DNA from 3 places in the Rhizobium sp. UGM030330-04 genome. Region 2 is predicted to be linked to each of the others. Evidence: predicted binding sites of a transcription regulator. Region 2 holds the regulator's gene; each other region holds the start of a gene.
What was found. The regulator LexA, encoded in region 2, represses DNA repair genes until DNA is damaged. The targets are predictions, from matches to a motif close to TGTTCNNNNTGTGTTCNG.
Positions count from the first base shown of each region.

Region 1: the regulator LexA is predicted to act here: its motif matches at 4,997-5,014, upstream of N434_RS01705 (YifB family Mg chelatase-like AAA ATPase).
Region 3: the regulator LexA is predicted to act here: its motif matches at 5,728-5,745, upstream of ruvC (crossover junction endodeoxyribonuclease RuvC).

Region 1 is NZ_QKML01000001.1:343,638-351,056, forward strand. Features, by position in the region: gene N434_RS01685 (peptide chain release factor 3) at 1-716, opposite strand, end outside; gene dut (dUTP diphosphatase) at 807-1,277, shown strand; gene N434_RS01695 (LysE family translocator) at 1,423-2,040, shown strand; gene cysK (cysteine synthase A) at 2,196-3,164, shown strand; gene N434_RS01705 (YifB family Mg chelatase-like AAA ATPase) at 3,386-4,918, opposite strand; gene gshB (glutathione synthase) at 5,100-6,059, opposite strand; gene N434_RS01715 (cupin domain-containing protein) at 6,305-6,817, opposite strand; gene N434_RS01720 (sn-glycerol-3-phosphate import ATP-binding protein UgpC) at 6,928-7,419, opposite strand, start outside.
Region 2 is NZ_QKML01000012.1:80,040-87,458, reverse strand. Features, by position in the region: gene gltA (citrate synthase) at 1-456, opposite strand, end outside; gene N434_RS18455 (ComEC/Rec2 family competence protein) at 764-3,199, shown strand; gene N434_RS18450 (glutathione S-transferase family protein) at 3,219-3,896, opposite strand; gene lexA (transcriptional repressor LexA) at 4,318-5,040, opposite strand; gene N434_RS18440 (VOC family protein) at 5,253-6,134, shown strand; gene kdsA (3-deoxy-8-phosphooctulonate synthase) at 6,134-6,979, shown strand; gene eno (phosphopyruvate hydratase) at 7,116-7,419, shown strand, end outside.
Region 3 is NZ_QKML01000007.1:48,153-55,571, forward strand. Features, by position in the region: gene tolR (protein TolR) at 1-83, opposite strand, end outside; gene tolQ (protein TolQ) at 142-861, opposite strand; gene ybgC (tol-pal system-associated acyl-CoA thioesterase) at 1,123-1,563, opposite strand; gene N434_RS12265 (NUDIX hydrolase) at 1,560-2,096, opposite strand; gene N434_RS12270 (NUDIX hydrolase) at 2,093-2,620, opposite strand; gene N434_RS12275 (DinB family protein) at 2,620-3,198, opposite strand; gene N434_RS26200 (HVA1 family protein) at 3,235-3,363, opposite strand; gene ruvB (Holliday junction branch migration DNA helicase RuvB) at 3,359-4,399, opposite strand; gene ruvA (Holliday junction branch migration protein RuvA) at 4,528-5,145, opposite strand; gene ruvC (crossover junction endodeoxyribonuclease RuvC) at 5,174-5,686, opposite strand; gene N434_RS12295 (methyl-accepting chemotaxis protein) at 5,933-7,419, shown strand, end outside.

The DNA.
Region 1 (7,419 bases), on a different contig from region 2:
AGAAAGGCTTCGCGGTCGAAGGGGCGGCAGGCTTCCAGCGCCAGTTCCGTTTCCTCGACAAAAAGCTTGCGTTCATTTTCCGGCAGGCGATCGGCAACCGCCTGCGGGCCATTGACGGGCATGGCCTCCACCTGCGTATCGACGCCACGGAAGGTGTTGTCGGCAAGATTATAGGCACCGCAGAAGGTTTTCGCACGCCCGACCGGCCAGGTGATCGGTGCGGTATCGAGTGCCAGCTTCTCCTCGACCTCATCCAGAATCTCGAAGGGGTCGCGGCTTTCGCGGTCCATCTTGTTGATGAAGGTGATGATCGGAATATCGCGCATGCGGCAGACTTCGAAGAGCTTCAGCGTGCGCGGCTCGATACCCTTGGCGGCATCGATAACCATGATCGCCGCATCCACCGCCGTCAGCGTGCGGTAGGTATCATCAGCGAAGTCCTCGTGGCCGGGCGTATCGAGAATATTGAAGACTCGATCATTATATTCGAAGGTCATGACCGAGGTAACGACCGAAATGCCGCGCTCGCGCTCGATCTTCATCCAGTCCGAACGCGTCTGGATGCGATCCTTCTTCGCCTTCACCTCACCGGCAAGCTGGATCGCTCCGCCGAACAGCAGCAGTTTTTCGGTAAGCGTCGTCTTACCCGCGTCCGGGTGCGCGATAATAGCAAAGGTGCGGCGGCGGGAGACCGCCTCGGCAAGTGTTTCGGCCATCTGACAAATCCTGTGGAATTGCGGGCTATCTAGCGTTTCAGGCCCGCATTTGCAATTGACCTTGCCGCGATCTCGGCAAACTAATGCCGCATGACCGTTCAAAACGACAATCGCCCCCCTCTCCGTCTCGTCCGCCTTGCCCATGGCACGGGCCTCGACTTGCCCTCTTATGAAACCGGCGGCGCTGCCGGCATGGACCTGCGTGCAGCGGTGCCCGCGGATGCGCCGCTGACCCTGAAACCCGGCGAACGCACGCTTGTGCCGACCGGTTTCGTTTTCGAGGTTCCGGCCGGTTACGAGGCGCAAATTCGCCCCCGCTCCGGGCTTGCCATCAAGAACGGCATTACCTGCCTCAACTCCCCCGGCACCGTGGACAGCGATTATCGCGGCGAGGTGAAGGTCATTCTCGCCAATCTCGGTGACAGCGATTTCGTTGTCGAGCGCGGCATGCGTATCGCGCAGATGGTGATCGCACCGGTGACGCAGGTTGTCGTAAGCGAAGTGACGGAAACCTCCGCAACGGTGCGCGGCACCGGCGGTTTCGGCTCCACCGGGGTCTAACCACACCCGCCTGCCCGTCAGAACCCTCAGACCGCTTTTACGTGAGGCCAGGTTTCCGCCCGTCCGCCCGGATGGGCGGGAGAGCCGATTGTTTTTGCCCGGCAATTTCGCTATGGATCTGGCAGCTTTTCCGGGAAACACGATCATGACACTGACGACCCTTTTTGCCTATGCCACCGCCCTCTTCATCGCCGCCGCCATTCCCGGCCCCGGCATGACGGCGATCGTGGCGCGGGCGCTGGGTTCGGGCTTTCGGGAAACCTTCTTCATGGGCCTCGGACTGGTGCTGGGCGACATGATCTACCTGACCGGCGTGATATTGGGGCTGGCCTTCGTCGCACAGACCTTTCAGGAGGCCTTCATGGTCCTGAAATTCGCCGGCGCGGCCTATCTCCTTTATATCGCCTGGAAGCTGTGGACCGCCGGCCTGCTGCCGCAGGACCTGAAGGCAAAAAAGAGCACCAGCATGCCCATGTCCTTCCTGTCCGGCCTGCTGATCACCCTCGGCAATCCGAAAACCATGCTGTTTTATGTGGCGCTGGTGCCAACGCTGATCGACATCCGCATGATTGGACCATCTGAATATGCGACCCTTCTCGCGCTTACTTTCGTCGTGCTGATGGCCGTTCTCCTGCCTTACATCCTGCTTGCGGCCAAGGCGCGCAACCTGCTGAAGCGGCCGAGCGCCTTGACAATTCTCAACCGCACGGCGGCAGGCATTCTGGCCGGAACGGCGACCATGATCGCCATCCGCAGCACCTAAAATAATTTCGTGCATTTATCTGGTTTATCGGGAAATTTTTCCGGTGAACCCGCCATATAAGGATGAACGTTCGCTAGCCTGACAGGGCGATTGCTCCTATTCTGCCGCTCAAATATTGCGGTCACTATTCTGTGGCCTTCATACGGGAGAGCATCATGCCTGAAGCCAGAAAGCCCGGACGCGGACGCGTCTATTCCTCGATTACGGAAACTATCGGCGATACGCCGATCGTGCGGCTGGACAAGCTGGCGAAAGAAAAGGGCGTGAAGGCCAACCTGCTTGCCAAGCTGGAGTTTTTCAATCCCATCGCTTCCGTGAAGGACCGCATCGGCGTCGCCATGATCGAAGCGCTGGAAGCGCAGGGCAAGATCACCCCCGGCAAAACGACGCTGGTGGAACCGACATCAGGAAATACCGGCATTGCGCTTGCCTTCGCTGCCGCCGCCAAGGGTTACAAGCTGATCCTGACCATGCCTGAAACCATGTCGGTCGAGCGCCGGAAGATGCTGGCCCTGCTCGGCGCCGAACTGGTGCTGACCGAAGGCCCGAAGGGCATGAAGGGCGCAATCGCCAAGGCGCAGGAACTGGCCGAGACCCTGCCTGACGCGATCATTCCGCAGCAATTCGAAAACCCCGCCAATCCGGAAATTCACCGCAAGACGACCGCGGAAGAAATCTGGAACGATACCGACGGCACGGTCGATATTCTCGTTTCCGGCATCGGTACGGGTGGGACGATCACCGGCACGGGCCAGGTGCTTAAATCCCGCAAACCGGATGTGAAGGTCATTGCGGTCGAGCCCGCAGACAGCCCGGTTCTTTCCGGCGGCAACCCCGGCCCGCACAAGATTCAGGGCATCGGCGCCGGTTTTGCGCCTGCGATCCTCGACACGGGCATTTATGACGAGATCGTCACCGTGACCAATGACGAGGCTTTCGAAATCGCACGTCTGGCGGCAAGACTCGAAGGCGTGCCGGTCGGCATCTCCTCCGGCGCGGCACTGGCGGCGGCGATCAAGGTCGGCGCGCGCGAAGAAAATGCCGGCAAGAATATCGTCGTCATCGTTCCTTCCTTTGCGGAACGTTACCTTTCGACCGCGCTTTTCGAGGGCCTTGGGCTCTAACCACTCCAGTCGGTACGCGCAATGGCGAACCAAAGGAACCAATACTTCAATATGCCGCCGGCACCGCTGGCGGCATATTGGTTTTAAGGTCGCCTCGCATTCGACCGAATTCGCGCGATGCCCTTCAAACCCTGCTTTCGCATCTGCTTATCGCAAAAAAGGGAGAGCTTTCGGGAGCATGTCTCCAAACTCTTCCAGCAGAGCGTGCAAGCATCACGGCTCTAAGCCGCTGTCCGCAGCCTCTCACCCGCGATACGGTACGAGACAGCTTCCGCTACGTGGATGCGGCCGACCGTCTGTTTTCCATCCAGATCGGCCAATGTGCGCGCGACCTTGAGAATACGGTGATAACCGCGTGCGGAAAATTTCAGCCGTTCGGCGGCATCGCGCAGCAATTGCAGTCCGGATGCATCCGGTTCGGCGTATTTTTCGATCAAAGTCGTCGTACAGCGGGCATTGGTGCAGATGGCAGGAAATCCCGCCGACGCATAACGCTCCTGCTGGGCAAGGCGCGCCCGGGCCACACGGGCCGCAACCGCCGCACTCGGCTCAGATGCAACGGGGCAGATAAGATCGGTAGCGGAAACGGCGGGAACGTCGATGCGGATATCGATACGATCCAGTAGCGGACCGGAAATACGGGCCTGATAGTCGGTCACACAGCGCGGCCCTCTGGCGCAGGTGAAGCCCGGCTCTCCGGCCATGCCGCAGCGGCAGGGGTTCATGGCTGCCACGAGCTGGATTTCTGCCGGATAGCTGACGCGGTGATTGGCGCGTGCGATGATGCATTCTCCGGTTTCCAGCGGCTGACGCAGCGCATCCAGCACCTGCGGTGAGAATTCCGGGAATTCATCGAGAAAAAGAACACCGTGATGAGCAAGCGAGGTCTCGCCCGGCTTGGCGCGCAGCCCGCCGCCGATCAGTGCCGCCATGGTGGCGGAATGGTGCGGTGTGCGAAACGGCCTGCGGTCCGAAAGCTTGCCACCCGATAATTGGCCGGCGATGGAATGAACCATCGACACTTCCAGCAGTTCCGCCGCCTCAAGTGGCGGCAGGATGGAGGGCAGACGGGCGGCGAGCATGGATTTGCCAGAACCGGGCGGACCGACCATCAGCAGATTGTGACCGCCGGCCGCCGCCACCTCCAGCGCTCGGCGGGCGCTCTCCTGTCCTTTGATATCCGCCAGATCCGGTAAATTGACCGGATTGGCGCGGATGGCGGGTGTCGGGCGCGACAGGAGCTGGGTGCCGCGAAAATGATTGGCAAGCGCTATGAGGCTGCGCGGGGCGAGAATATCGATACCGGCACCGGCCCAGGCCGCCTCCGGCCCGCTTTCAGCCGGGCAGATCAGGCCCTTGCCGAGAGCATTGGCACCCATGGCGGCCGGCAGAACGCCTGAAACCGTGCCGATGGTGCCATCGAGATTGAGTTCGCCGAGAACCACATATTGGCCAAGCGCTTCCGCCGGTATGGCGCCCAACGCGGCCATGAGGCCCAGAGCAATGGGAAGATCGAAATGCGATCCTTCCTTTGGCAGATCGGCGGGTGCGAGATTGACGGTGACTTTTTTCGCCGGCAAGGCCAGTCCCGAGGCGTGCAGGGCGGCCTGCACCCGCTCCCGGCTTTCAGCCACCGCCTTGTCCGGCAGGCCGACAATCTGGATGCCGACCTTTCCGGGCGCGACCATGACCTGCACCTCGACGGGCACACCCTCCATGCCCTGAAATGCAACCGTATTGACCCGTGCCACCATGGCCTGCCCCCGCAAACCGGCCGCACCATCAAAGCTTCATGCCCCGGCGGCCATCCACAAGCAACGTGCCACAGGATAAAGAATAAAACAAGAACATCCAGCGAACAATTTCTCGTTGGCGATGTATTTTAGTTGTATCTAGTTGTACTCGCGGAACAAAACTGGATCGGCAAGGGGCGCGTCAGAGATCCTGAGATTCGCGCTTTTTCTCGATCGCGTCCCACAACAGGCTTGCGACATCGGCACCACCGAATTTCCGCACTTCGCGAATGCCAGTGGGCGAGGTGACGTTGATTTCCGTCATGTAGTCGCCGATCACATCGATGCCGACAAAGAGGAAACCACGCTCGCGCAAGGCCGGACCGATGCGGCGGCAGATTTCCTTTTCGCGCGCCGTCAGCTCCGTCGGTTCCGGCCGGCCGCCGGCATGCATGTTGGAGCGGGCGTCATTTTCCGCCGGCACGCGGTTGATCGCGCCCACCGGCTCGCCATCCACCAGGAGAATGCGCTTGTCGCCCTTGCGGACGTCAGGCAGATATTGCTGGGCGATGTAAGGCTCGCGGAACATCTGGCCGAACATCTCCAGCAGCGAGGAGAAATTGCGGTCGTCGCGCGCCGAATGGAAGACGCCTGCGCCGCCATTGCCATAAAGCGGCTTGAGGATGATATCGCCCATTTCATTGCGGAAGCGGGCGATTTCCGCCACATCCTTGGTGATCAACGTCTGCGGCATCAGGTCGGCGAATTCGGTGACGAAGATCTTTTCCGGCGAGTTGCGCACCCAGGCTGGGTCGTTGACGACAAGCGTTTTGGGATGAATGCGTTCCAGCAGATGGGTCGAGGTGATGTAAGCCATGTCGAAGGGCGGATCCTGACGCAGATGGATGACATCCATGGTCGAGAGATCGACACGTTCCGGCTCAGACAGCGAAAAATGATCGCCCTTGATGTCGCGCAGTTCCATCTGCTCGACGGTGGCGTAGATTTTGCCGTCACGCATGGAAAGACGCTCTGGCGTATAGTGGAACAGCCGGTATCCGCGCGCCTGCGCCTCAAGGCTCATGGCGAAGGTGGAGTCACCGGCGATATTGATGCCGGAGACATGATCCATCTGGATCGCGACGTTCTTGATCTTCGCCATGCGCATGTTCCTCTTGCAGCATACGGACGCTTCGCCGGCCCGCCGTGCCCATTGCCTCGTCTTTTCAAGCTTCCCGGCAGGACCGGGCGAGACCCGGAAATGCTTCAGAAAACCCTGAAGATGTAGGGCAGCGGCCATTCAAAGGCAACTGCTGCAAGTGGTGCCGTGTGTGAGTTTTATTGAACCTTCACAATTCTGCCGAGGGAGCCACGCGGGCTCTCATCGGCAGCAAAATCGTCACCGGCTCAGGCCGCCAGCTTGTAGGAACTACCAGAAAACAGCTTGTTCTTGACACGATAGGCCAGGGCAAGCGCCTTGGGGAAGGGGCGGCGCATGAAGGCAACCTTGCGAACATAGTCATCGACCCGCCATGTGGCCCACGTTCCAGCCCGGAAATAGGCGACATCACCAACCCGCAGGATGCTGACCGAACCGTCTTCGGCCGTCACATGTACTTCGCCTTCCAGAATATAGACGGTTTCGTCCCAGCCGAAGAACCAGCGGAATTCGCCCGCAGTGCAATCCCACATGGCGGTGCTGGAAGCACGGTCGCCGCTTCGGGAGTGATCCGCCGCACGCGCCTCAGGGTTGCCGGAAATGATCCAGTCCGGATTGATGGGGGCCGACTGAAGCCGCAGATCGGTGCAGGACGCGCTGACAACGGCTTCGTCTTTTTGTCTGCGCAGATAGGCCGGCAATATCGGCACTGTGCGGATTGCCATGGTTGCAGCCGCCGCGAACATCATTTTGAACGACATATGAGAAAACCCCCGTGAAATATTGGAGGCCTTCTATCATCGGGATCGTAACAAAGCGGTTTTGACAATCGGCGCAATTTTAGCCATCGCGCCGATTTCCTGCGATACGTTCAGGCCGTAGCCAGCTGAGCGGGCTGCGCGCCAACCTGTTCCGCCTTGCCGGCGATACGCTTGCCGGTTTCGCTGGAAAAGAAGTGCAGCTTCTCCGGCGCGATCGTGACCGACAGAGCGGCGGGAACATCGACATCCGGCGGGAAAGCCACCGTCAGGCTCTGGTCGCCGATCGCGCCGTGCACCAGGCGCTGTGAACCCAGCTCCTCGATATAATCGACGCGGAGTGCGAAGCCCTGCTCACCCGCCGCGGCGAGGCGGAAATCCTCCGCACGCATGCCTACCGTCACCGGCCCGGAGGCAGGCGCAAAACCATTCAGCGCAAACAGCGAAGGACCGATAGCGAGGCTGTCACCATGCAATTCGCCATCCAGCAGGTTCATGGCGGGAGAGCCGATGAAGCTGGCAACGAAGGTGGAGGCGGGCGTGTGATAGACATCCAGCGGCGCGCCGATCTGTTCGATGCGGCCGCCATTCAGTACAACAAGACG
Region 2 (7,419 bases):
GATGTCGGTCGAGTCGTGATAGAAGGCCGAGAGAGCGCCGACCGTGCCGCACATGACGGCCATCGGATGCGCATCGCGGCGATAGCCGGTGAAGAAGCGGCTCATCTGCTCATGCACCATGGTGTGGCGCGTGACGCGGGTGTCGAAATCCTTCTTCTGCGCGGCCGTCGGCAGTTCGCCGTAAAGCAGCAGGTAGCAGGTTTCAAGGAAGTCGCCCTGTTCGGCAAGCTGCTCGATCGGGAAGCCGCGATGCAAAAGAACGCCTTCGTCACCGTCAATATAGGTGATCTTGGATTCGCAGGAGGCCGTCGACGTGAAACCCGGGTCGTAGGTGAAGGAGCCCGTGTGTTTGTACAGCGTGCCGATATCGACGACGCTCGGCCCGATCGTGCCTTCCCTGACCGGGAGTTCGACCTGTTTATCGCCAAGTGTCACTGTAGCGCTTTTTTCCGTCATACTGATCCTCCGAAAACATGCGGGTGGGGGCGTTGAGACACGCCCCGCGGTTAAGCGTCTACCGATTAGCTATATGATCCTTGCGCCGATGCCAAGCTATTCGAAGGTCAAATTGTGCATTGCGGCAAACGCAATTACGCTGCCCGCGGCTTTATCGGCCACGGCAATTCAATCTCGGTCAACGCACCGTTAAAGGAAGGGATTGCAATCCTCCGCGCCTGCCTGCAAACCTGTTTCCGGTGCGGCAGGGGCGCAGCGCGGATTGCTTGATCAAGGGGAAAAACAGCATTTCGGATATGCCGAAACGATGCGGGGCACCTTGCCCGGCACGCATGAAATCCTGTTTCCCGTTTGTCGCACCGGCGATGTCGCTGCCTACGATCTGCCGGCTCCTGTTTCCCGGCGCGGGCTGAAGGCCGCCATCGTCGAAAAACTCGCCGCCTGTCTCGCCGAGGAGCGGGCATTCGGCCATGGTTTCCTGTTCATTCCCGTCATGATCGGCTGTGGCGCGATCCTGTGGTTTTCTCTGGATGTCACGCCATCTTCGTCCGTTCTGGCAATCGCATTCCTGCTTGCCGCCGGTCTGGCACTTTTTCGTCGATACGATACCGGCCTGTCGGCGGCGAGTTGCAGCATCGTCGCTTTTCTGTTGCTCGGCATGCTTCTGGCCGATCTCGAAACGAGGCGTGCCGGCACCGTGGTGCTGGATACACCCGTTACCACCACCATCACCGGCACGGTGACACGCCGGGAGGTCGATGCGCGTGGCGACTGGCGATATATGGTGAGACTTGTCGCGACGGAGGCGCCGAAACTGTCACGCCCGCCGGAAAGGGTATCGCTGCTTGCGCGCGGCGGCGGTGAGCCGGTCGCACTTGGCGCCACCATTCGCGGCAAGGCGCGGCTTTCGCCGCCCTCCGGTCCGGCCCTGCCGGGGCTGAATGATTTCGCTTTCGCCTCCTACTTCAAAGGCGTGGGCGCGACGGGATTTTTCTACAAGCCGCCCCGGATGATAATGTCACCGAAAAGTGATGTTGCGGCTGCGACAGGTTTGCTCGAATGGGCCGATATGCGCCTTTATGGCCTTCGCAGCGCCATTGCCGAACGCATCCGCGGCACGATTGGCGGCGATGCCGGCGCTTTTGCCGCCTCCATAGTCACCGATGAGAGACAGGCCATATCGGCCGGAACCATGGAAGCGCTGAGGCTTTCCGGCCTTGCGCATATCGTCGCCATATCCGGGCTCAACATGGCGCTGGCCGCCGGCATCTTCTTCGTCGGCCTTCGGCTGGGTTTCAGCCTGTTTCCCGCCTTTGCGCAGCGCTGGCCCGTGAAGAAGATTTCGGCTTTCGCCGCTCTCCTGATGACGCTCGCCTATTATCTGATTTCCGGTTTTGCCGTCTCTGCCGAACGCGCCTGGCTGATGATGTCGGTGATGCTGATCGCTGTCCTTTTCGATCAACCCTCGCTCAGCCTCCGGAATGTCGCGCTTTCCGCCTTGGTCATTCTTGCGCTTTCACCTTCGGAAATCATGGGGCCGAGTTTTCAGATGTCCTTTGCCGCGACCATCGCGCTGGTATCCGCCTATGCCTGGTGGAGCCTCCGGCGCAGCGATCACGAGCGGCTGTCGATCGGTCGCAGACCGGCATGGATGAGGGCAGGGGAAACGGCAGGGGCCATCATCGGTGGCGTCATCGTCACATCGCTGATTGGCGGGCTTTCGACAGCGATCTATTCGGCCGAACATTTCCACCGTGTCACCACCTATGGACTGTTCGCCAATCTGGCCGCCATGCCGCTGATGTCGCTGGTCGTCATGCCTTTCGGTCTCGTCGCCATGCTGCTGATGCCTTTCGGGCTCGATGCCCCGTTCCTGAAGGTTATGGGATATGGCATGGCGCTTGTCATCGAGGTTGCGGGGGAGGTCGCGTCCTGGGGTGGCAGCGCTGCGACAGGTCGGCCGCATGGCTGGTTCATCGGTCTTGCTTCCTCCGGTTTCCTGCTGCTGACATTGCTGCGCAGCCGGCTGGCCCTGCTTGGCATCCCGGTTCTGCTCGTCGCTTTCGGGCTATCGGCGACCATGGCCTATCGCGATGCGCCGGACCTGCTCATTCACGAGGACGGTGAACTGGTCGCGCTGCTGGAGGATGGCAAGGTCTATACAACAAAGACACGGCCGCAGGGTTTCGTTTATGGCCAGTGGCAAAGAGCATTGCTCTTACCGGAACAGCCCGTGCCGCCGGCCATCGTCAAAACCGGGACGGCACCGACCCGTGTGGCTTTCGCTGCAAGGCCGAAACTGACCTCGCAGGAGCTGAGCACCGTTGCACGGCAGATGACGGCGGCCCTGAAAGATGCCGAGCCGGGTGTCTTCACCTGCATGAGAGGCATATGGTGCGTGGCGCGGGCGGGCAGCGGCGAATGGATCGTCGTTCTTGAGGACGGCCGGTTTGCCGGAAAAGCCTGCGACATCGCCGATATAGTCGTTGTTTCCCGCAGAACCTCGTTTTCGCAGTGCCGCTCGGGAGCGTTGCTGCTCAACCGTGATATTCTGCGGCGTATCGGTTCGGTGGAAATGAACTTTGCGGGCAGCGAGCAGTCCGCGGTGGTCGGAAGGCTGCGCGCAGCCATCGCAGGGGCGGACAGGCCGTGGAGCGAACACCGCTATTATGACTGGAAGAGCGGCCGTTTCGAGCACGATGTACCCGAAAAGGTCCGGCAGTTGCTGGCGACGTCGCAGTGACCATCGCCAGCACAGGTCCTCAGGCCTTCAGGCGAAGATCGGCAGTCAACTCGCCAATACCGCCGATCTCCTCTTCATGCGCCGTATCGCGCCAGATTTCCTTCAATCCGGCCTCATACCATTCGCGCATGGCGGGCAGGGCGAGCAGCCGGTCGCAATAGGTTTTCGCGCCCGGTGAAAGATCGGCACCGTAGGTCTGGAAACGGAATGCGACAGGGCAAAAGAAAGCGTCCACCGCCGTGAATTTCTGACCGGCAAGGTAGGGGCCGCCGAATTTTGTCAGCCCTTCGCTCCACAGCGTATCGATGCGCTTGATATCGGCCGCAAGCCCGGCATCGCCGCCTTTCGGCTTGACCCGAATGCCGACCGACATCGGATAGAGATTGCGCAGCGAGGAAAAGCCGGCATGCATTTCGCTCGCAGCCGAACGCGACCATGCCCGGGCCTGCTTGTCGCTCGCCCAGATACCCTGATGTCTTTCCGCCAGATATTCGGCGATCGACAGCGATTCCCATATCGTCACTCCCTCGTCGACAAGGCAGGGCACCTTGCCCGTCGGCGAAAAGTTGGAAAAGGCGACGCCTTCGCCGAACGGAACGAGTTTCTCATCGAAGGCGATACCGAGCGTGCGCATCAGGACCCACGGCCGCAGCGACCATGAGGAATAGTTCTTGTTGGCGATATAAAGATCATACATGGCTTGTCTCCCGGATATGACGCGCATTTCTATACCTGTCGGAGCGCTGCGGAATATCGAAAATAATCCATGGCACCCATAAACGCCTTTGATGAGTGGCGGCGGGCTGCTCAACGATCAATGTCAGCATTCAAGTGACGGATGGGCGTCAAGCCCATCACGCAGGCCGGATACCTCGCAGCGTTACCGAAATTCCATGCGGATGACGCACGGAACGCAACAGGCCGGGCTAAAATCGAAGCCGCAATATCATATGAAGACCGCAACCGATGCTCAGCGGTACGGAATGAAACTGCTCCCGGGATGAATGTGTCAGCCCGGTTTCCGCATAGTCAGCCAACGAGCGAAATTGCCGCCATCCTCAATGGATGTCTCTTCACCAGGGCGATGTTCGCCCCGAGAAGATGGCGGCCTGTACGGATCAATGGTAACGGCGGATCAGTCCGACCAGTTTGCCCTGAATTTTCACCCGGTCCGGCCCGAATATGCGGGTCTCATAGGCAGGATTGGCCGCTTCCAGCGCGATGGAGGCGCCCTTGCGGCGGAAGCGCTTCAGCGTCGCTTCCTCGTCATCCACCAGCGCCACGACAATATCGCCGGGGCTGGCGGTATTGCCATTGCGGATGATGACGGTGTCACCATCGAAAATGCCGGCCTCGATCATCGAATCGCCCTTGACCTCGAGAGCGTAATGTTCGCCCGAGCCCAGCATGTCCACCGGTACGGCCACATCATGGGTATTGTTCTGGATGGCGGAAATCGGAACGCCGGCGGCAATACGGCCCATGACCGGCACGGTAACGGCGCCGCCGAGATCGTTGGCGGGCGCCTTGGGGGCAGGGGCCGGTTCCGGCGCTTTTGGCTTGCCGAGACTGCCTTCGATGACGCTCGGTGAAAAGCCGCGCTGCGGCCGCGCACCCGGCGTATAGGCCTCAGGCAACTTGATCACTTCCAGCGCTCGCGCCCTATTCGGTAGCCGGCGAATGAATCCGCGCTCTTCGAGGGCGGTGATCAGCCGGTGGATGCCGGATTTGGAGGCAAGATCGAGTGCGTCCTTCATTTCATCGAAGGAGGGCGGCACGCCGGACTCTTTCATTCGTTCATGAATGAAGAGAAGCAATTCCTGCTGTTTGCGCGTGAGCATGAGGAAAACACCCTTGAGAATCGTAGTGGAGATCGCGAAACAAATACAGAACGAACACTATATGTTCCATATGTGTTCCGCAATCCCCTAAAATTTCGTGAAGCTGCCATCTGTTGTTTTGATGATTTGCCTGAAAGCACGCAATTGTGCTTTTCTGCCGCTGGGACTGTTCCGGTGTCGCCTTGCCGGACCCGACAGCAGGAAGCAGGAAAATGACGAAACCCTATCGCGTCGACCATCTCGTACTGCCCGTCGAGCGTCTCGACGTCGCCGCCAATCGCCTTGCAAACCTTGGGTTTACGGTCGCGCCGGCGGCTCTCCATCCGTTCGGCACACACAATGCCTGTGTTTTTTTCTCCGACGGCACCTATCTGGAGCCGCTCGCAATTGCTGACCCGGCTAAATATAACGCCTCGATTGGCAGAGGAGATGTCTTCACCGGGCGGGATCATGCCTTTCGGAAACACGTCGGAGGGGAGGGTTTTTCCGCTCTCGTCGCTGCAACCGAAGACGCCCTTGGGGATCACGACCGATTCGTGGCCTCCGGCCTGACGGCCGGTAATGTCTTTGAATTTTCGCGTCCGGTCAAAATGCCGGACGGTTCGCAGAGCGAGGCAGCCTTCCGGCTGGCTTTTGCTGCGAGCGGTTCCGCTGAGGATTTCTTCCTGTTCAGCTGCCAGCGGCTGCAGGCCTTGCCGGGCGACCGCTCGGCGCTGGAGCGCCATGCCAATGGTGTGTCCGGTCTCAGCGAGATCGTCTTGTTTGTCGGTGATGATCCGAATGCCGCACGCCTGATAGAGACGGTTTTTGGCTGCGGCGGCAAAATATCACCGGACGGTGATGTGGTTTTCGCAACCGGCAATGCGTGCATAAGATTGACTGAGAAGCCAGTCTTCAATGGATATGCGCTGAATGTTGCCGGGCAGGGTGATGCTGGACTGCGCGGCGCGGGCATCGTCCTTTCCGTCGGCGATCTTGCCGTGACAGCGGCGGCGCTTGCTGCTAATGGCGTGTTCTGCATGGAAACGGGCGGCCGTCTGGTGGTGCCCGCAGCACCCGGCCAGGGCGTTGCCTTCGCCTTCGAGGAAAAATAATGAGCGTTACGAACAATCTCAAAGTCACCGCCGGCGACGGCGCCAGCAAAGTTTCTTTCTCCAACAGCGAGCGCTTTTCGCTGATTGCCGGCCCGTGCCAGATGGAAAGCCGCGAACATGCATTCATGATCGCCGGCGTCCTGAAGGAGCTTTGTGACAAACTTGGAATCGGGCTTGTCTATAAATCCTCCTTCGACAAGGCGAACCGTACCTCGCTTTCCGGCAAGCGCGGCATCGGCCTTGAGAACGCCATGCAGGTCTTCGCCGATCTCAAGAAGGAGTTCGGTTTTCCTGTCCTGACCGACATTCACACCGAAGAGCAATGCGCCATCGTTTCCGAAGTGGTGGATGTGCTGCAGATCCCGGCCTTTCTCAGCCGTCAGACCGATCTTCTCGTTGCCGCCGCGAAAACCGGCCGCGTCATCAATGTCAAGAAGGGTCAGTTTCTGGCCCCCTGGGACATGAAGAATGTTCTGGCCAAGCTGAACGACAGCGGTAATCCGAATGTGCTTCTGTGCGAGCGCGGCGCCTCCTTCGGTTATAATACGCTGGTCTCCGACATGCGCTCGCTGCCGATCATGGCCTCGCTGGGTGCGCCCGTTGTCTTCGACGCCACCCATTCCGTGCAGCAGCCGGGCGGGCAGGGCGGTTCCACCGGTGGCCAGCGCGAATTCGTCGAGACGCTGGCGCGCGCGGCCGTGGCCGTCGGCGTGGCCGGCCTCTTCATCGAGACCCATGAGGACCCGGACAATGCGCCTTCCGACGGTCCCAACATGGTTCACCTGAAGGACATGCCGAAACTGCTCGAAAAGCTCCTGGCCTTCGACACCATCACCAAAGCCTGAAGAACCGGCGCGGTTCGTGCCAATCGATTTTAAATGGCGGGCGCTCCGTTTCTGCCGCCCGCCGTCATTGTAATTTCTTCGCCATCGTCTAAGACAGGCGACGGAAAATATCTGTTCCATTCCCAAGGGAGAGACCATGACTGCCATTACCGATATCATCGCGCGCGAAATCCTCGACAGCCGCGGCAACCCGACCGTTGAAGTCGATGTTTATCTCGAAGACGGCTCCATGGGCCGCGCCGCCGTTCCTTCGGGCGCCTCCACCGGTGCGCATGAAGCGGTTGAGCTGCGCGATGGCGGCAAGCGTTATCTCGGCAAGGGCGTGGAAAAGGCAGTCGAAGCCGTCAATACGGAAATCTTCGACGCCATCGGCGGTTTCGATGCCGAGAACCAGATCCAGATCGACCAGACGATGATCGCGCTTGACGGTACGCCGAACA
Region 3 (7,419 bases), on a different contig from region 2:
ATCGCGCCGCCTTTGCGCCGTCCGCCACGCCCACCCCGGCGTCCACCGGAACCGCCGCCGCTGCCACCTGCTGACATACCCATACCATCTACTCCATTTTGCCTTGCGGCAAATTACTGCACAGCATGCATACCGGGCCGCTTACTGGGCGGCCTGCCGTGTCTGAAGTTTTTCATCGATCTGGCGCGACAGGATCGCGGAGAACTCGTCGGCGAAACCTTCCATACGGGCGGAAAGCTTGTGCGCGTCGGCCGTGAACTTGTTGTAGGCGATAACCGCCGGAATAGCCGCGACAAGGCCGATGGCCGTTGCCAGAAGCGCTTCAGCGATACCGGGCGCCACAACAGCAAGGTTGGTCGACTTCGAACCGGCAATAGCCTGGAACGAGGTCATGATACCCACAACCGTACCGAAGAGGCCGATGAAGGGACCGGCCGAACCGATGGTCGCCAGCGAACCGAGGCGGGCCTCGTATTGTTCGCCTTCACGCGCAATCGTCACGTCCATTGCCCGGTCGATGCGCATCTGCAGACCGATGGGCGAACGCGCGCCGCGCTCGAATGATTTTTTCCATTCCCGCATGGCGGAAACGAAAATAGCCGCAAGACCGCCATTCTGGCGTTCCGCCAGCGTGCGATAAAGCTCCTCGAGCGACTGGCCCGACCAGAACACCTGTTCGAACTGGTCGAACTGCCGCTTTGCCTTGCCGAAGCTCACATATTTGTCGAATACGATCGCCCACGTCCAGACCGAGGCGGCGATAAGTCCGATCATCACGAGCTTCACGATGAGGCCCGCCTGCATAAACAGTGCCCAGAGACTTACATCGTGCGTCGCCGCTGCCAAACCTGCCTGTTCCATAAATATCCAATCCCCGAATCCAAACGCCCGGTACGGGACCGGGCGATTCAAACGCGTGTTAACGCTCGAAGTCATGCGGCCGCAGCCGTTAACCCCTTTGCCATACCCCGATACTTGCCAGTAAGCCTTACTTGCCAATAAATTTGGTGAAAGGAAGGCGTGCGCCGCACAAATGCCAGTTGCTAAAGTAAGACACCATTATGGTTAAAGGAGTGTTACAGCCGGGGCACGCCGGGTGGATTTACTGAACCCGGCCGCCAATTACTTCAGGAATTTTTCCGCCACCGTCTCGGGAAGGCGCCTTGGCCGGCCATTGGCATTGATGACGGCGATGATGACCTTGGCGGCGACCAGCAGTGTTTCACCACGCCGGATTTCCTGATTGAGCACCATTTTTGCGCCGCCAGCCTTTTCGGTAACGGTGGTGATGGTCAACACGTCATCCATCCGCGCCGGGGTCTTGAAATCGATCTCCATGCGATGAACGACGAAGACAAGGCCCTCCTCGTCAGCGGTCAGAAGCGCGCTCTGCTCGCAGCCGAGGCAACGCAGATAATCGGTACGGCCGCGCTCGAGGAAATGCAGGTAGCGCGCGTGATACACGAGACCGGAAAAATCCGTATCCTCATAATAGACGCGCTGTGTCAGGCGGTGCCCATGTTCGATGAGTTCGCCGGAAAGCGGAACTACAAGCTCGCTCATAATGTCTCCTTGGTAAGTGCGTCCGCATCGATGCCACCTTCGCGGACGATGAGATGCTCATGGCGCGGCGGCAGCACCTCAATGCGGTCTGCAATAAAACGAGGCCTGAGATCGTGCTCCAGCAGAGTGGAGGATTGCGCGCGCAACCAGCGGAACTCCACCTCGACACCGTCCAGCACCCGGTGAGCGATGTCGCTTTCATGAAAGGGAAACGGCTGATGAAGCGACACCAGATAATAAAACGCCAGCTCATGCGCGGCATAATCGCCGTAAGCAAAAAAATTCTCGGCGGACCATAAAAGGCGTTCGACCGAACAATCTCGCTCAAGCTCCTCGCCGATTTCGCGGATGATGGTTTCCTCCGAGCTTTCGCCGATTTCCGCCCGTCCGCCCGGCAGGGCCCAGTAACTGTCCGTTGTGCCGCGCTGAGCGAGAACATGGCCGTTCTGGAAGATCAACGCCGCCACGCGCATGCTGAAAAGCTGCGGCTTGCGGTCCAGCCGGATCATGTGGCGTTCGGGGGCAAAAGTCATTTATCGTCCAGATCGCCGTCATGCCAGACGAGATGTCTTGTGGTCTGGGGCAGGTGTTCTATTTCGTCGGCGATGAAATAGGGCGGAATATCCAGTTCCGTCAACGCCTCACGCGTTGCCGCAACCCAGCGGAATTCCAGTTCGTTGTCGCCATCCTGAACCCGGTGGATGATGTCTGTCGGATGAAAGGCCAGCGTCTCCGGCAGGTCCATCAGGTAATAAAAGCCGAGTTCGTGCCAGTCCTTGCCTTCATAATGGAAGAAATTTTCGACCGCCCAGAGCAGCCGCCCGACCTTGGCCTCGACGCCAAGCTCCTCCACCATTTCACGCGCCAGCGTTTCCTCGGAGCGTTCGCCCATTTCGGCGCGACCGCCCGGAAAGGTCCAGAATTTTTCATGCGACGCCCGGTGCACCAGCACATGGCCATCACGAAACGCCAGACCCGCAACGCGCATCTGGAAGATGCGCTTCGGCTTGAATTTCATGCGGATGCGAGTGTCCTGGCTTTTGTTATCATGCGTCATCATGCTGGCCTGTGGGCTGGAAACATCAAATCATCTTCCGTCCACCCTAACCCATCCATCTCTTCTTTTCTCGCCTTTGCATCATCTCCCACAATGAATTCATCCAATTGCGGCGGCTTTATCGCCGTGCCGGACAGCATGGCATGCGCCTGCCCGCGATGATGCGTCTGATGCTGGAAAAGATGGGAGAGGACATCGTCGCAACGATCCTGCTGGATACGCGCGCCACGATGGATATTGACCGTGGCCACGAGGCCGCCTTCATCGAGCCCATCGACAAAGGCGATCAGCACCTCGTCAAGTTCCGTCTGGGCGCTGTGCAGTTCCGCCATGGTGGCGAAGGGCTCCTCTTCGGCAAAGGCCGCCAGACCAAGCGTTCCACCCTGCAGGGCATCGATATAGAAGCGGTCAACGGTGTAGATGTGGTTCAGCGTCGCCCTGAGAGTGGGGAAAAAACTGACGCGCGGAGCGATGAACGCCTCCTGCGAAAGCTGCAGACAGGCCTGATGCAGTCGAAAATTGGCCAGCCGGTTGTTGCGAGCGAGTTTGCGGAAAATCCGCAGCGGATCGTAAGGCATCGACATCCCTCCTTGAGTACCGGATGACGGCGTTGTTCAATCAGCCCGCTCAAGCTCCGGTCTGCTTTTCAGAACCTTTGTGCCATCTTCCTGTTCGATCAGAAAAGCGGGCTCGTCCTTGCTCGGTTTCCGCTTGATCGTGGAGCCGGCGATTGTGCGCTCAATCGTCCTCCAGCGTCAGCCGGAACTGCGCGGCCTCGAGATCCTTCGGCGGCTGCATGCCGAGATGTTTCCAGGCGGTTGCGGTCAGAATACGCCCGCGTGGCGTGCGCTGGATGAAACCCTGCTGGATCATATAGGGTTCGATGATGTCCTCAATGGCATCGCGCGGCTCAGACAGGCCCGCCGCGATGGTTTCGATGCCAACGGGACCGCCGCCAAAATTGACGGCGATCATGGTGAGATAACGCATATCCAGCTGGTCGAGGCCCATATTGTCGACTAGAAGCCGCGTCAAAGCCTCGTCAGCAATCTCACGCGTGACGGCTTCCGCCCGCGCCACTTCCGCGAAATCGCGCACACGGCGCAATAACCGTCCGGCAATGCGTGGCGTGCCACGAGCGCGCCTTGCCACCTCACGCGCGCCCTCATCGGTCATGTTCAGCCCCATCAGCCGCGCCCCGCGCCGGACGATCAGTTCCAGCTCGTCGACGGTGTAAAAAGCCAGCCGGACGGGAATGCCGAAACGGTCGCGCAGCGGTGTCGTCAGCAGGCCAAGGCGGGTCGTGGCGGCAACAAGGGTGAATTTGGAGAGGTCGATCTTTACCGAGCGCGCCGCCGGCCCCTCGCCGATGATGAGGTCGAGCTGGAAATCCTCCATGGCGGGGTAGAGGATTTCTTCCACCGCTGGGTTGAGGCGGTGAATTTCGTCGATGAAGAGGACATCGCGTTCTTCCAGATTCGTCAGAAGCGCTGCAAGATCGCCTGCCTTGGCAATGACCGGCCCCGAGGTGGACTTGAAGTTGACGCCAAGCTCCTTGGCCATGATCTGCGCCAGCGTCGTCTTGCCGAGACCGGGCGGGCCGACGAACAGCACGTGATCCAGCGCCTCGCCACGGTTCTTGGCGGCCTCGATGAACACCTTGAGATTGGCGCGGGCCTCCGCCTGGCCGGTAAAATCATCCAGCGACTGCGGGCGCAGCGTGGTGTCGATATCCTCACCGCGCTTTTCCGGGGTAATCAGTCTTTCCGCATCGCTCATTCAGGGCATTCCATTGTTATAGCCGAATTCATCAGGTAACCGCCGCCGCTATATCATGACTATCGCAACAAGGCGCTTCACGAAATTCAGGATATGCATGGGCTCCACGTGCGCCTGACAAGCCGTTCTTACCGCGAAAGCTCCTTTAGCCCCAGCCGGATCAGCTTGGCGCTATCGCCGCCCTCACCGCCATTCTTCAGCGCGGCGGCAACCGCATTGGCGGCCTGGTCACGCGAATAGCCGAGATTAGTGAGCGCTGAGACGGCATCTGCCACCGGCGCGGAAGCAACGCCTTCGCCAAGCTCCTGCTTGAGCCCGATGGACGCCGAAGCCTCTCCCGCAAAGGCGGGTGCCTTGTTGCGAAGTTCGGTCACAAGACGCACGGCCACCTTCGGCCCGACGCCGGGTGCGCGTGAGATCATCGTTTTGTCCTGTAGCGCAATGGCATTGGCGAGTTCGGATGGCGAGAGCGTGGAAAGGACGGCCAAGGCCACTTTCGAGCCCACACCCTGCACGCTCTGCAGCAGATTGAACCATTCCCGCTCCAGTGCCGAGAGAAAGCCGAACAGTTTCAGCTGATCCTCACGCACATAGGTTTCGATGAACAGCACCACCGCCTCCCCGACGGAGCCGATTTTCGACAGCGTGCGCGCCGAACAATAGGCGACGTAACAAACGCCGTGCACATCCACCAGCACGTAATCCGCGCCGATTTCCTCGATGCTGCCCTTCAATTTTCCGATCATGATGCCGCCCGCTCAGTAAGACTTATATTCAACCGGCCGCCAGCAGCCGCCGCATCCTGTCACCACCGCGATTATGGGCGTGGCAGATGGCGATGGCGAGCGCGTCCGCCGCATCGTTACCCTTGAATTCGGCCTTCGGCATCAGGATTTTCAGCATCATGTGAATTTGCTGCTTTTCGCCGTGCCCGACGCCTATGACGGCCTTCTTGACCGCATTCGGCGCATATTCGAAGACCGGCAAGCCAGCGCGTGCCGGCACCAGCATGGCGATGCCGCGCGCCTGACCGAGTTTCAGCGTGGCGACAGCATCCTTGTTCACGAAGGTCTGCTCCACCGCCGCCTCATCGGGCTGATGGCTGTGCACGATGTCCGCCAGCCCGTCATGCAGCTGGCATAGCCGGGAGGCGAGATCCATATCGCCATCCGACGTCACCGTGCCGGAAGCGACAAACCGCAGGCTGTTGCCGAGGGTGTCGATGACACCCCAGCCGGTGCGCCGCAGCCCGGGATCGATGCCGATGATTCGAATCGTCTTTTGCATGAGTTACCTTATCTTTCCGGCTGCGACCCTGCCAGCGATAAGTGAACAAAACGACAACATTGATCAAATTTGCAGTGCAGCATTTACCTCTGCTTAAACCGCGTACCGCATTGTTCCCCACAAAATCAAAAAAGGGGAGCTGCGGACATGATGATCCGCAGCACAATATGTTCGCCATATCAGCCGTCCGATGGCGCCATCCGTGATGGCGCGGGAACTGATCCGGCATTGGGGGCTGCATCGGCCATGCTGAACCGTTTTCATTCCATATCCACCAAGGTGCTGGTGATTTTCCTGGCACTTATGGCGATCTCCACCGGCGCTCTGACGCTTCTCGGCTATCAAAGCAGCAGCGGCGTTCTCGAGGAACAGGCGTCGAAATCCATGGAGAGCATTCTCGTCTTTCGCGGCGACATGCTCCAGGAGCGTCTTGAGCAGCTGAAAACGCAGGCGGATTCCATCGCCAAGATCGAATCCCTGCAGATGGCTGTCGTCTCCATGCGCAGCGGCTGGGCGACCGTGCAGAAGAATTCCGGTGATGCGAAGGCGGAACTGCAGCGCGTCTTCGTCAAGGAAAACCCATTCGGCGACAGGGAAAAACTGATCAAACCGGAAAGCCCGAGCGGCTTTTATTATTCCACCCATGAAAAAACCCAGACGGATATAGCCGGTTATCTTCAGGGAACACCGTTCAGCGACGTTCTCTTCATCGATCCCGCCGGCACGGTCTATTATTCCTATCTGAAGGGACGAGCTTTCGGGGAGACCGTCAAGGACGGCACCTTCGCGGAAAGCGGCCTCGGTACGGCCTTCGCGCAAGGCGCGGCGAACGCCGAAAAGGCGGTCAACGATGTTGCGCAGACCAGTTTCTCCGGCCTGCGGATCGATGCGGCGACGAAAGAAGCCGGTATTTATTTCGGCGTTCCGGTCGTCAAATTCGGTGCGTTCAAGGGCATCGTCCTCTTCCAGGTCAAGGAAGGCGTTTTCAGCCAGATTCTGACGAAAGGCGTCGTAGCGGGCAGTTCGGAACAATCCGCGATCATATCCGCCGATGGCAAGGTTCTTGGCGTTGAGGGCGACAGGCTGATCAGCCTCGACCCGGCCATCTACGATTTCCACGGCGACGCCCTGAACGCGGCGGGCATGACCATCGCCAAGATCGACCGCGCGGATGGCGAAGCCAATGCCTATGCCCGCCCCTTCTCTTTCTCCGGTGAAAAATACCTCGCGGTGGAAAGCATGTTGCGCAGCGAGTTGAACGCCGGCTCCATCTCGATTGCCGGCACGCTTGCCGTGATCGGCCTTTGCGTTCTCGCCGCCATGTGCGCGACGACGGCCTTTTTCGCACGCCGTCTTTTCGCCCCACTGGAAAAGCTTGCCGGCCTGACCGGCGAGGTAGCCGCCGGCCGTCTCGATGCCGAAATCGGCAATCAGGATCGGAAGGACGAAATTGGCCGCATGGCGCGTGCGCTCGGCAGTTTCCGTGAAAAACTCATCCTGCAGCGGGAGATGGAAGAAACCGCATCGCGCACCCGGGAAGAAGCCGAAACGGCCCGGCGCGCGCATCTTGCGGAACGGGAGGCAGAGGCCGGCACCCTGCAGATGGTCGTGCAGTCGCTGGATGAGGGGCTCGATCGGCTGGCGAATGGCAATCTCGCCTATCGCATAGATACCGTTTTCCCCGATGATCTCGAAAGCCTGCGCCACAACTTCAACACCGCGCTTGCCCGGCT